DNA from 2 places in the Rhizobium sp. USDA 3886 genome. Region 2 is predicted to be linked to the other one. Evidence: riboswitches for the same ligand, from Rfam matches in the RefSeq annotation. Region 2 holds a riboswitch; the other holds the start of a gene.
What was found. A riboswitch is a leader RNA that binds a small molecule or an ion and turns the genes downstream of it on or off. The one in region 2 is predicted to bind FMN.
Positions count from the first base shown of each region.

Region 1: linked by a shared signal. The riboswitch ahead of ACZ9BX_RS02815 (DMT family transporter) and the one ahead of ribB (3,4-dihydroxy-2-butanone-4-phosphate synthase) in region 2 are both predicted to bind FMN.

Region 1 is NZ_JBWCDC010000001.1:553,502-558,690, forward strand. Features, by position in the region: gene lon (endopeptidase La) at 1-1,524, shown strand, start outside; gene ACZ9BX_RS02805 (hypothetical protein) at 1,496-1,732, shown strand; gene hupB (DNA-binding protein HupB) at 1,729-2,004, shown strand; FMN riboswitch at 2,129-2,278, shown strand; gene ACZ9BX_RS02815 (DMT family transporter) at 2,368-3,267, shown strand; gene ACZ9BX_RS02820 (esterase-like activity of phytase family protein) at 3,362-5,189, shown strand, end outside.
Region 2 is NZ_JBWCDC010000003.1:2,499,349-2,504,537, reverse strand. Features, by position in the region: gene ACZ9BX_RS35090 (sugar ABC transporter ATP-binding protein) at 1-729, shown strand, start outside; gene ACZ9BX_RS35085 (SDR family oxidoreductase) at 752-1,540, shown strand; gene tpiA (triose-phosphate isomerase) at 1,545-2,282, shown strand; gene ACZ9BX_RS35075 (glucose 1-dehydrogenase) at 2,358-3,140, shown strand; FMN riboswitch at 3,246-3,390, shown strand; gene ribB (3,4-dihydroxy-2-butanone-4-phosphate synthase) at 3,506-4,132, shown strand; gene ACZ9BX_RS35065 (IS110 family RNA-guided transposase) at 4,455-5,189, opposite strand, start outside.

The DNA.
Region 1 (5,189 bases), on a different contig from region 2:
TGGCTGCTCGGCATTCCGTGGGGCAAGAAGTCGAAGATCAAGTCTGACCTCAACCATGCTGAACAGATCCTCGAGGCCGATCACTTCGGCCTGGACAAAGTCAAGGAGCGGATCGTCGAGTATCTCGCCGTGCAGGCGCGTGCGACTAAGCTCAAGGGCCCGATCCTGTGCCTCGTCGGTCCTCCGGGCGTCGGCAAGACCTCGCTCGCCCAGTCGATCGCCAAGGCGACCGGCCGCGAGTATGTCCGCATGGCGCTCGGCGGCGTGCGCGACGAAGCCGAAATCCGCGGTCACCGCCGCACCTACATCGGCTCGATGCCCGGCAAGGTCATCCAGTCGATGAAGAAGGCGAAGAAGTCCAACCCGCTCTTTCTGCTCGACGAGATCGACAAGATGGGCATGGATTTCCGCGGCGACCCGTCCTCGGCCCTGCTTGAAGTGCTCGACCCGGCCCAGAACATGACCTTCATGGATCACTACCTGGAAGTCGAATACGACCTGTCGGACGTGATGTTCATCACGACGGCGAATACGCTGAACATTCCTGCGCCCCTGATGGACCGCATGGAGATCATCCGTATCGCCGGCTATACCGAAGACGAAAAGCGCGAGATTGCCAAGCGGCACCTGCTGCCGAAGGCCATTAAGGAGCATGCGCTGCAGCCAGAAGAGTTTTCGGTCAGCGACGGCGCCCTGATGGCGATCAGCCAGCAGTACACCCGCGAGGCCGGTGTCCGTAACTTCGAACGCGAACTGATGAAGCTCGCCCGCAAGGCGGTGACCGAGATCATCAAGGGCAAGGCGAAGTCCGTTCACGTCACAGCCGAAAACATCGATGACTATCTGGGTGTTCCTCGCTTCCGCCATGGTGAGGCCGAGCGCGAGGATCAGGTCGGCGTCGTCACCGGTCTTGCCTGGACGGAAGTCGGCGGCGAGCTGCTGACGATCGAAGGCGTGATGATGCCGGGCAAGGGTCGCATGACGGTCACCGGCAACCTGAAGGAAGTCATGAAGGAATCGATTTCGGCGGCGGCATCCTATGTCCGCTCGCGCGCCGTCGATTTCGGCATCGAGCCGCCGCGCTTCGACAAGAGCGACATCCACGTGCACGTGCCGGAAGGTGCGACTCCGAAGGATGGTCCGTCGGCGGGTGTCGCCATGGCAACCGCGATCGTCTCGATCATGACCGGCATTGCGGTCAACAAGGATGTCGCCATGACCGGCGAGATCACCCTTCGCGGCCGCGTTCTGCCGATCGGCGGTCTGAAGGAAAAGCTGCTCGCGGCGCTTCGCGGCGGCATCAAGAAGGTGTTGATCCCGGAAGAAAACGCCAAGGATCTGGCGGAGATTCCGGACAACGTGAAGAACAACATGGAGATCATCCCGGTATCCCGCATGGGCGAGGTGATCAAGCATGCGCTGGTTCGCAGGCCCGAGCCGATCGAATGGGATGGAACGGTTGAAACGCCGGTCATCGCGACGGTCGAGGGCCTCGATGAGACAGGTGCAGCCATCGCTCATTGAGCGCTGTCTGCCACATTTATGTCAAAATGCTGCAAAACTCGGAAAAGGCTGGCTTAAAACGCCAGCCTTTTTTGTGAAAACGTCACAGAGCCGCTTGCTTTTCCTTGATTTGCAGGGCTTTTGGGTTGCGGCGGGCCTGATGAAACCTATTCTGTGCCTGGCTTACAGATTGAGTCGTTTCGAACCATTGAAAGGGGTGGAAACATGAACAAGAATGAACTCGTGTCCGCAGTTGCCGAAAAGGCTGGCCTCACCAAGGCTGACGCTGCTTCTGCTGTCGACGCTGTTTTCGACGTTGTCCAGGGTGAACTGAAGAATAAGGGCGACATTCGTCTCGCCGGCTTCGGTAGCTTCACCGTTTCTCATCGCGCTGCCACCAAGGGCCGCAACCCGTCCACCGGCGCTGAAGTCAATATTCCGGCTCGCAACGTGCCGAAATTCACGCCCGGCAAGGGCCTGAAGGACGCTGTCAACGGCTAATGAGATTTGCTTGGCCGCCGGATAACGAGACCGGCAGTCCAGGTTTGGAAGGGTTCGGCGAAAGCCGGACCCTTTTCGGTTTTCTGCGGGATCTTGCGGGGCTCTCAAGTTTCATTTACGGCTTTTCTGTTCTCAGGGCGGGGTGAAAGTCCCCACCGGCGGTAAGGGTCTCGGCCCGAGCCCGCGAGCGCCTTCCTTGCTCAGTGCGGAAGGGTCAGCAGATCCGGTGCGATGCCGGAGCCGACGGTTATAGTCCGGACGAAAGAGAGTGATCACAGGCACGAAGGGCAGGGAACTGCCCGGCGGTGTTGTTGCGCTCATGCGTCCTGATTTGTGTTGGTCCTTTTGTTCTGGATGAATGACATGAATCAGACTTCCCTCAGCATTTCCAGGTCGCGTGCCATGGCGGGTGCCGCCTGGATGGTGCTCGCCGGCGTGGCCTTCTCGATCCTCAATGTCGTCACGCAATGGTTGACGATGACGCTTGCCTTCCCGGCCGCTTCCGCCGCCTTTTGGCAATATGCCTTCGCGCTCGTCTTCTCGCTGCCGTTCCTTTATCGCGCCGGCTTCTCGGCGATGCGCACCGATTATCCCTGGCGCCATATCGTGCGCGTCGCTTTTGCCGCCCTCGGCGTCGAAGCCTGGGTCTCGGGTCTCGCCTCCGTGCCGATCTGGCAGGCGATCGCGCTGGTGATGACCTCGCCGTTCTTCATCATCCTCGGTGCGCGTCTCTTCCTCGGGGAACGCGTCGGCCCGGCGCGCTGGGCGGCAACGGCCGCCGGCTTTGCCGGCGCGATGATCATCTTGCAGCCCTGGTCGGACAGTTTCACCTGGGCGGCCCTGCTGCCGGTGCTTTCGGCGCTGCTTTGGGGCGCAGCCTCGCTGATCACGAAGAACCTGACGGGCATCGAGCGGCCCGAAACCATAACGGTCTGGCTGCTGGTGCTGCTGACGCCCATCAATGGCGGGCTTGCTTTGGCGGCCGGCTTCGAGGTGCCGATGGGTATCACGCTTGGGCTCTTCATATTCGCCGGCCTGCTGACCGTGCTCGCGCAGTATTTTCTCACACTTGCCTATGCGGTGGCCGACGCTGCCTATGTGCAGCCCTTCGACGACCTCAAGCTGCCGCTCAACGTCTTTGCGGGCTGGCTCGTCTTCGGTTATGCGCCCACAGGCTATCTATGGCTCGGCGCGGCACTGATCCTCTGCGCCTCGCTTTTCATCATGCGCAACGAACTCAGCCGCGAGCGAACGGCAACATAGACAAGGCAGTGCAAAACACGCTACCTGTCATGCGTCTGTCATCACCGTGCCGCAAAAATCCCACGTTTCGAATATTCGACACGTGGGGGATTTCATGACCATTTCATCGCGCAAGGCAGCGCTGGCTGCCGCTCTTCTCGCATCCGTTGCTTTTCCGGCTGCTGCGGAGCCTGTTTTCAATCGTATCGCGTCCTTCCCGGTTGCCGCAAACCTGCCCGCTGGCAAGGACAAGCTTTCCACAACCTCCGCCGAAATCATCACCGCCACCGATGATGGCAAGACGGTGATTTACAGCGACAGCCCGCTCGGCGCGATAGGCTTCGTCGACATCACCGATGCCAAGGCCCCGAAGGCAGGCGGGGCGCTGATGATGGACGGAGAGCCGACCTCCGTTACGTCGGCAGCCGGCAAGGCGCTCGTCGCCGTCAACACCGGCGAGAGCAAGCAGAAGCCCTCCGGCCGTCTGGTAATCGTCGACGTTGCCACCAAGAAGATCGAGAACACGTGCGATCTCGGCGGCCAGCCGGATTCGATCGCGCTCAACAAGGACAAGACGCTCGGCACGATCGCCATCGAAAACGAGCGTGACGAAGACGTCAACGACGGCAAGATCCCGCAGATGCCGGCAGGCGATCTCGTGATCTTCCAGGTCAAGGACGGTACGGTCGATTGCGGTACGATCAAGCACATTGCGCTGACCGGCCTCTCCGCCGTCGCCCCCGAGGACCCGGAGCCCGAATTCGTTTCCTTCAACAGCCAGGACGAGATCGCCCTGACGCTGCAGGAAAACAACGAGATCGTCATCGTCGACGCCAAGACCGCTCAGGTGAAGACACATTTCTCCGCCGGCAGCACGGACCTTTCCGGTATCGACACGAAGAAGGACGGCGCGCTGAAGTTTGCTGGCGAGCTGAAGGGCGTGCTGCGCGAACCCGACGCCGTGAAGTGGCTGGACGGCAACCGTCTCATCGTCGCCAACGAAGGCGATTATGAAGGCGGCTCGCGCGGCTTCACGATCTTCGACAAGACCGGCAGGGTTCTCTACGAATCCGGCAGCTCCTTCGAGCGTGCCGTTGCCGATCTCGGCCACTATCCGGATGGCCGCTCAGGGTCGAAGGGCGTCGAGCCGGAAGGCCTGGAAGCCGCGACCTTCGGTGGCCAGCAGTATTTCTTCGTGCTTGCCGAGCGCGCTTCGGTTGTCGGCGTGTACAAGGATACCGGTGCCGATCCGGAACTCTCGCAGATCCTTCCCTCGGGCGTTTCGCCGGAAGGCGCCGTAGCCATTCCCTCGCGCAACCTCTTTGCGACAGCCAACGAAGTTGATCTCGGCGAAGATGGCGGCCCGCGCTCGCATGTCATGATCTACGAGCTTGCCGAAGGCGAGAAGGCCTATCCGCAGATCGTCGCGGCCGAGAAGGATAGCAATCCGGTCGGCTTTGCCGCCCTTTCGGGCCTTGCGGCCGTTCCGGAAAAGCCCGGTAGGCTCTTTGCGGTCAGCGACAGCGTGCTCGGCATGCAGCCGACGATCTACACGATCGATGCTACGCAAAGGCCCGCCGTCATCACCGAAACGCTGACGGTCAAGCGTGACGGTGCTGCCGCCCAGAAGCTCGACATCGAGGGCATCGCCGTCGACGAGAAGGGCTGGTTCTGGCTCGCGTCAGAAGGCAACAGCGATAAGCTGCTGTCGCACGCGCTCTACCACGTCAATCCGAAGGGCGAGATCAAGGCCGAGATCGCCCTGCCGAAGGAACTGACTGCTAACGAAATCCGCTACGGTTTCGAAGGTGTGACGATCATCGGCTCCGGCGATGATGCAACGCTCTGGATGGCCATTCAGCGCGAATGGAAGGACGACGAGAAGGGCTTCGTGAAGCTCGTGTCCTACAATCCGAAGAGCAAGGAATGGGGCGCCGTGCGCT
Region 2 (5,189 bases):
GTTCCGACTGAGCGCCCGGTACTTCAGGTGTTGGGGCTGAGTTCTCCGGACAATTCGTTCCGCGACGTCACCTTCGACGTAAAGGCAGGCGAAATCCTTGGAATTGCCGGACTGGTCGGCGCCGGCCGCACGGAACTTGTCCGCGCGATTTCGGGAGCGGATCCGATCAGTGAAGGCTCGATCAAGCTGGAAGGCGAAGAACTCAGGCTACGCGATCCTGCCGACGCGATCGCTAAGGGAATCGTAATGGTTCCGGAAGACCGCAAGGATCAGGGTCTGGTCGTCGGGCACCGGATCGGCGAGAACATTATCTACGCCAACCTTGACAAGCTGGGTGGGCGTTGGATTACGCCGCAGGTCAAGCGTTCGTTCGCGGAGAAGGCGGTTGTCAAGTTCGGCGTAAAAGGTCGTGCCGAGCAGTATGCCTCGGACCTGTCCGGCGGCAATCAGCAGAAGGTGGTCATCGCGAAGTGGCTCATGCGCGATCCGAAGGTCGTTGTACTCGACGAACCCACGAGAGGCATCGACGTCGGCGCCCGGGCGGGCATCTACGAGATCATCGTCAATCTTGCAAAACAGGGCGTTGCGGTCATCGTCGTGAGCTCGGACCTCGAGGAAGTTCTCGGCGTTTCAAATCGCATTCTCGTGCTTGCCCAGGGCAAGCAGGCAGGCATTCTCAATCGTGACGAGGCAAACGACGTCTCGGTCATGGAGCTCGCTACAATCTAAATAGACAGAGAAAGGAAGAGCGGTGTCCGACATCACTCTGAACGCCCCGAAGCTTTTCGATCTCAGCGGCCAGGTTGCCATCGTGACTGGCGCCGGCAGCGGAATTGGGCAGCGCATTGCCATGGGTCTTGCACAGTGCGGTGCCGACGTCGCGCTGCTCGACCGCCGAACCGACGACGGACTGGCCAACACGGCTAGACACGTTCAGGCCGCCGGCCGCCGCTCCATCCAGATTGAAGCGGACGTCACGCGCAAGTCATCTCTCAGCGAGGCGGTAGCACGCACCGAGGCGGAGCTCGGCGCACTGACGCTTGCCGTCAACGCCGCAGGTATCGCCAACGCCAATCCCGCGGAAGAGATGGAAGAGGACCAGTACCAGGCGTTGATGGACATCAACCTGAAAGGGGTTTTCCTTTCTTGCCAGGCCGAGGCCTGCGCCATGTTGAAGAACGGACGCGGATCCATCGTCAACATCGCGTCCATGTCCGGCGTGATCGTCAACCGGGGCCTGAGCCAGGCGCACTATAACGCTTCCAAGGCCGGCGTGATCCATATGTCGAAGTCCATGGCGATGGAATGGGTCGGCCGCGGCATCCGCGTCAACACGATCTCGCCCGGATACACGGCGACGCCCATGAACACGCGTCCCGAGATGGTCCATCAGACCAAGCTCTTCGAAGAGCAGACGCCGATGCAGCGCATGGCTGCGGTCGACGAGATGGTCGGTCCGGCCGTGTTCCTGCTGTCGAATGCGGCAAGCTTCGTAACCGGCGTCGATCTGCTTGTCGACGGCGGTTTCTGCTGCTGGTGATGCGATGCGAAAGCTGATTGCCGGCAACTGGAAAATGAACGGTCTCGCTTCCTCCCTGGCTGAGATCGAGGCGCTGAAGGGGCTCACGGGCGAGGCGGCGTGTGACATCGTCGTCTGTCCGCCCTTCACGCTGATCGAGAACGCCGCGAAGCGCTCGAAGGATTCGACCGTTATCGTCGGCGCTCAGGACTGCCACCCCGAGGCGTCCGGCGCCCGCACCGGAGACATCTCCGCGGGCATGCTCGTCGACGCGGGGGCACGCTTCGTCATTCTCGGCCATTCCGAACGCCGCGCGTCCCACGACGAAACCGATGCGATAGTCGCCAGCAAGGCCGTCGCCGCTCACAAGGCCGGACTGACCACGATCATTTGCATCGGCGAGACCCGCGATGAACGCGATGATGGAAAGGCGATCGATGTCGTGGGTGGACAGCTTCGAGGTTCAATGCCCGCGAGCGCCGCCAGCTCGAACATGGCGATCGCATATGAACCGGTCTGGGCCATTGGAACCGGCTTGGTTCCGACCATTGAGGAGATCGAGGAAGTCCATTCCTCGATAAGACAGATGCTTGAAGAGCGATTGGGCGATGATGGGCGCCTCGTGAGGATCCTTTACGGTGGTTCGGTGAAGGCTTCGAATGCAGCCTCCATCTTCCGCGCGGCAAACGTGGATGGAGCGTTGGTCGGAGGCGCATCGCTGAAGGCGGCAGAGTTCGCCGAGATCATTTCTGCGGCCGCTTGAAGGCGGCATGACGCAAGGGGTCGCCGGCTCTGCGGTCGACGCCCGAGATCGTCTGGCACCGGGAAGGATGAAAGAATGAAACGCTTTGAGAACAAAACCGTGGTCATCACCGGAGGCAGCCGCGGCATCGGCGCTGCGATCGCCAAGCGCTTCGCAAAAGAAGGCGCCAATCTCGTCGTCTCCGCCAACGAAGAGTCGGTCCATGCAGTCGCCGAGCAGATCAAAACCGATGCTGGCAATGCTATCTCCTTCGTCGGAGACGTCACCGACAAAGCCAGCGTGAAGGCTCTCTACGACGCAGCAGAGAAGGCTTACGGCGCTGTGGACGTGTCGATCCAGAACGCCGGCGTCATCACCATCGCCCGCATCGAAGACATGACGGAAGGTGAGTGGGACAAGGTCATGGCCGTCAACACCAAGGGCGTCTTCTTGTGCGCGCAGGAAGCAATTCTGCGCATGCGCAAGCATGGACGAGGTGGCCGTATCATCAACACCGCCTCCGGCCAAGCGCGCGACGGCTTCATCTACACGCCACACTACGCCGCTTCAAAGATGGGCGTTGTCGGGATCACCCAAAGCCTTGCCAAGGAAGTCGCGACCGAAAACATCACCGTCAACGCCTTCTGCCCGGGCATCATCGAAACGGATATGTGGGCTTATAACGATCAGGCGTGGGGGAAGCTCCTCGGCAACTATGGCCCTGGAGAACTCATGAAGCAATGGGTCGAAGGCATTCCGATGAAACGGGCCGGATCAGGTGAGGACGTCGCCGGTCTCGTCACTTTCCTCGCCAGCGACGATGCTGCCTACATCACCGGCCAGACGATCAACGTCGATGGCGGCCTGATCATGTCGTAGCTTTATTCGACAATAAGAAACGGTGCGTTCACTGGAAAACCGGATTTTCGCTCGGTTGGCGGCCGGCGACCTCTTGCACAACAAGGCATCGATCCTCTATGTTGCATGCGTTCTCAGGGCGGGGTGCAATTCCCCACCGGCGGTATCGAGGCAACTCGGAGCCCGCGAGCGCCTTCGTGGATACGGAGGGTCAGCAGATCCGGTGAGATGCCGGAGCCGACGGTTACAGTCCGGATGGAAGAGAGCAATGCAGCGGACGCCGCCTCAAGAGCGGCGTTTCGTATGCTTGTTCGCCCAAGGGAAAATGGTGGCTATGACAGGCCATGCACGCCGCTCACAGCGGCTAACCCTTGAAAGGCAAGAAGTTGGCAATTTCCAAAATCGATGATGCGATCGCCGCAATTTCGCGGGGCGAGATCGTCGTCGTTGTCGATGACCGTGACCGGGAAAACGAAGGCGATCTCGTGATCGCTTCGGAAGCCGTAACTCCGCAAGCAATCGCGTTCATGATGAATCAAGCTCGCGGCCTCGTCTGCGTTGCGATGGAAGGCGAGAGGCTTGATGAGCTTGACATTCCTTTGATGGTGCCACGCAACACCGAGGTGCTGAAGACCGCCTTCACCGTCTCCGTGGACTACATTCCCGAAACGACGACTGGGATATCCGCCGCCGACAGGGCCGCGACCGTTCGAGCACTCGTCAGGGAAGGTTCTCGCCCCGAGGATTTTGCACGGCCAGGTCATATCTTTCCGCTTCGAGCCCATGCGAACGGCGTCCTTTCCCGCCCTGGCCACACCGAAGCAGCAGTGGACCTCGCCAAGCTTGCTGGTCTATCCCCGTCCGGCGTGATTTGCGAGGTGGCCAACGACGATGGCACGATGGCACGTCTGCCGGAGCTCGAACGCTTTGCCGAACGGCATGGTCTTCATCTGATCACGATTGAAGACCTCATAGCCTTCAGGGCAGCGAGCGTGTCCGTTAAGGCGGCCTAGTTCCTAAGCGCTCGTGGCGCCTGCTTTCATGTGCGGGGGCAAAGTTCAAACATGGGTCATGTATGGATGCCCCCGTTCATGCAAGGCTTTCATAGAACGATATGAACGTGTGATCGGGTGCGGTCATGTATCAGGCCTTTCGTTGCGGCTTGAGTACAACCGCTGGCCGGTATGGAGCTGCGCGGATCTGGTGCAAATCAATTCTGCGAGCTCGTGGCTCACTGACCCCTATGCATTTCCAGGCCCACTCTCACCGATCTTTGTCCTTACCGTTCGCTGACCTCCTCACACGCCGACGATCCGCCTGGCGATGGCTCGCTTGTTACGCCGCAGCCAGAGCGGAATCCCTGTAATTTTCGTTCTTCGTCACCATCGCCCAGATCGATCGAGCCATTTTGTTGGCAAGGGCAATCGCAACGAGAATGCGGGGCTTGCGCGCCAACATACGCGCCAGCCATGAGCTCTCGGGAGGAGCTTTGCGGCATGCCCATCGGATGACCGTCATTGCGCCGATGATCAAAAGCCGCCGTATGTCACGCTGACCCATCTTCGACGTTCGGCCGAGTACCTGCTTTCCGCCGCTCGAATGCTGTTTGGGTACGAGCCCCAACCATGCCGCAAAGTCTCGACCTTTGCGGAATGTCGTCATGGTAGGGGCGAAAGCTTCGATCGCCATGGCCGTGATCGGTCCCATTCCAGGCATGGACATCAATCGGGCTGTGTTCTCAGAGCGCATCGCTTCCGACTTGAGCGCCTTTTCCAAGCTGGTAATCCGGGAAGAGAGCGCCTCGATCTGTTCAAGGTAAAGCCGTGCGGTTTCCACGACAATGAGTTCGAGGCCGGCGGCGTCATCCTCGATTATCTGCGTCAACAAAGCCAGGTTCGCAATTCCCTGCGGCGCAATGACCCCATGCTCAGCGAGGTGCGCGCGGAGGGCGTTGATGAGCTGTGTTCGCTGACGGACGAACAGGTCCCGCGTCCGGAAGATCATCGAGCAGGCTTGCTGGCTCTCAGTCTTCGGAACCACGAACCGCATCGACGGGCGGAGAGCCGCTTC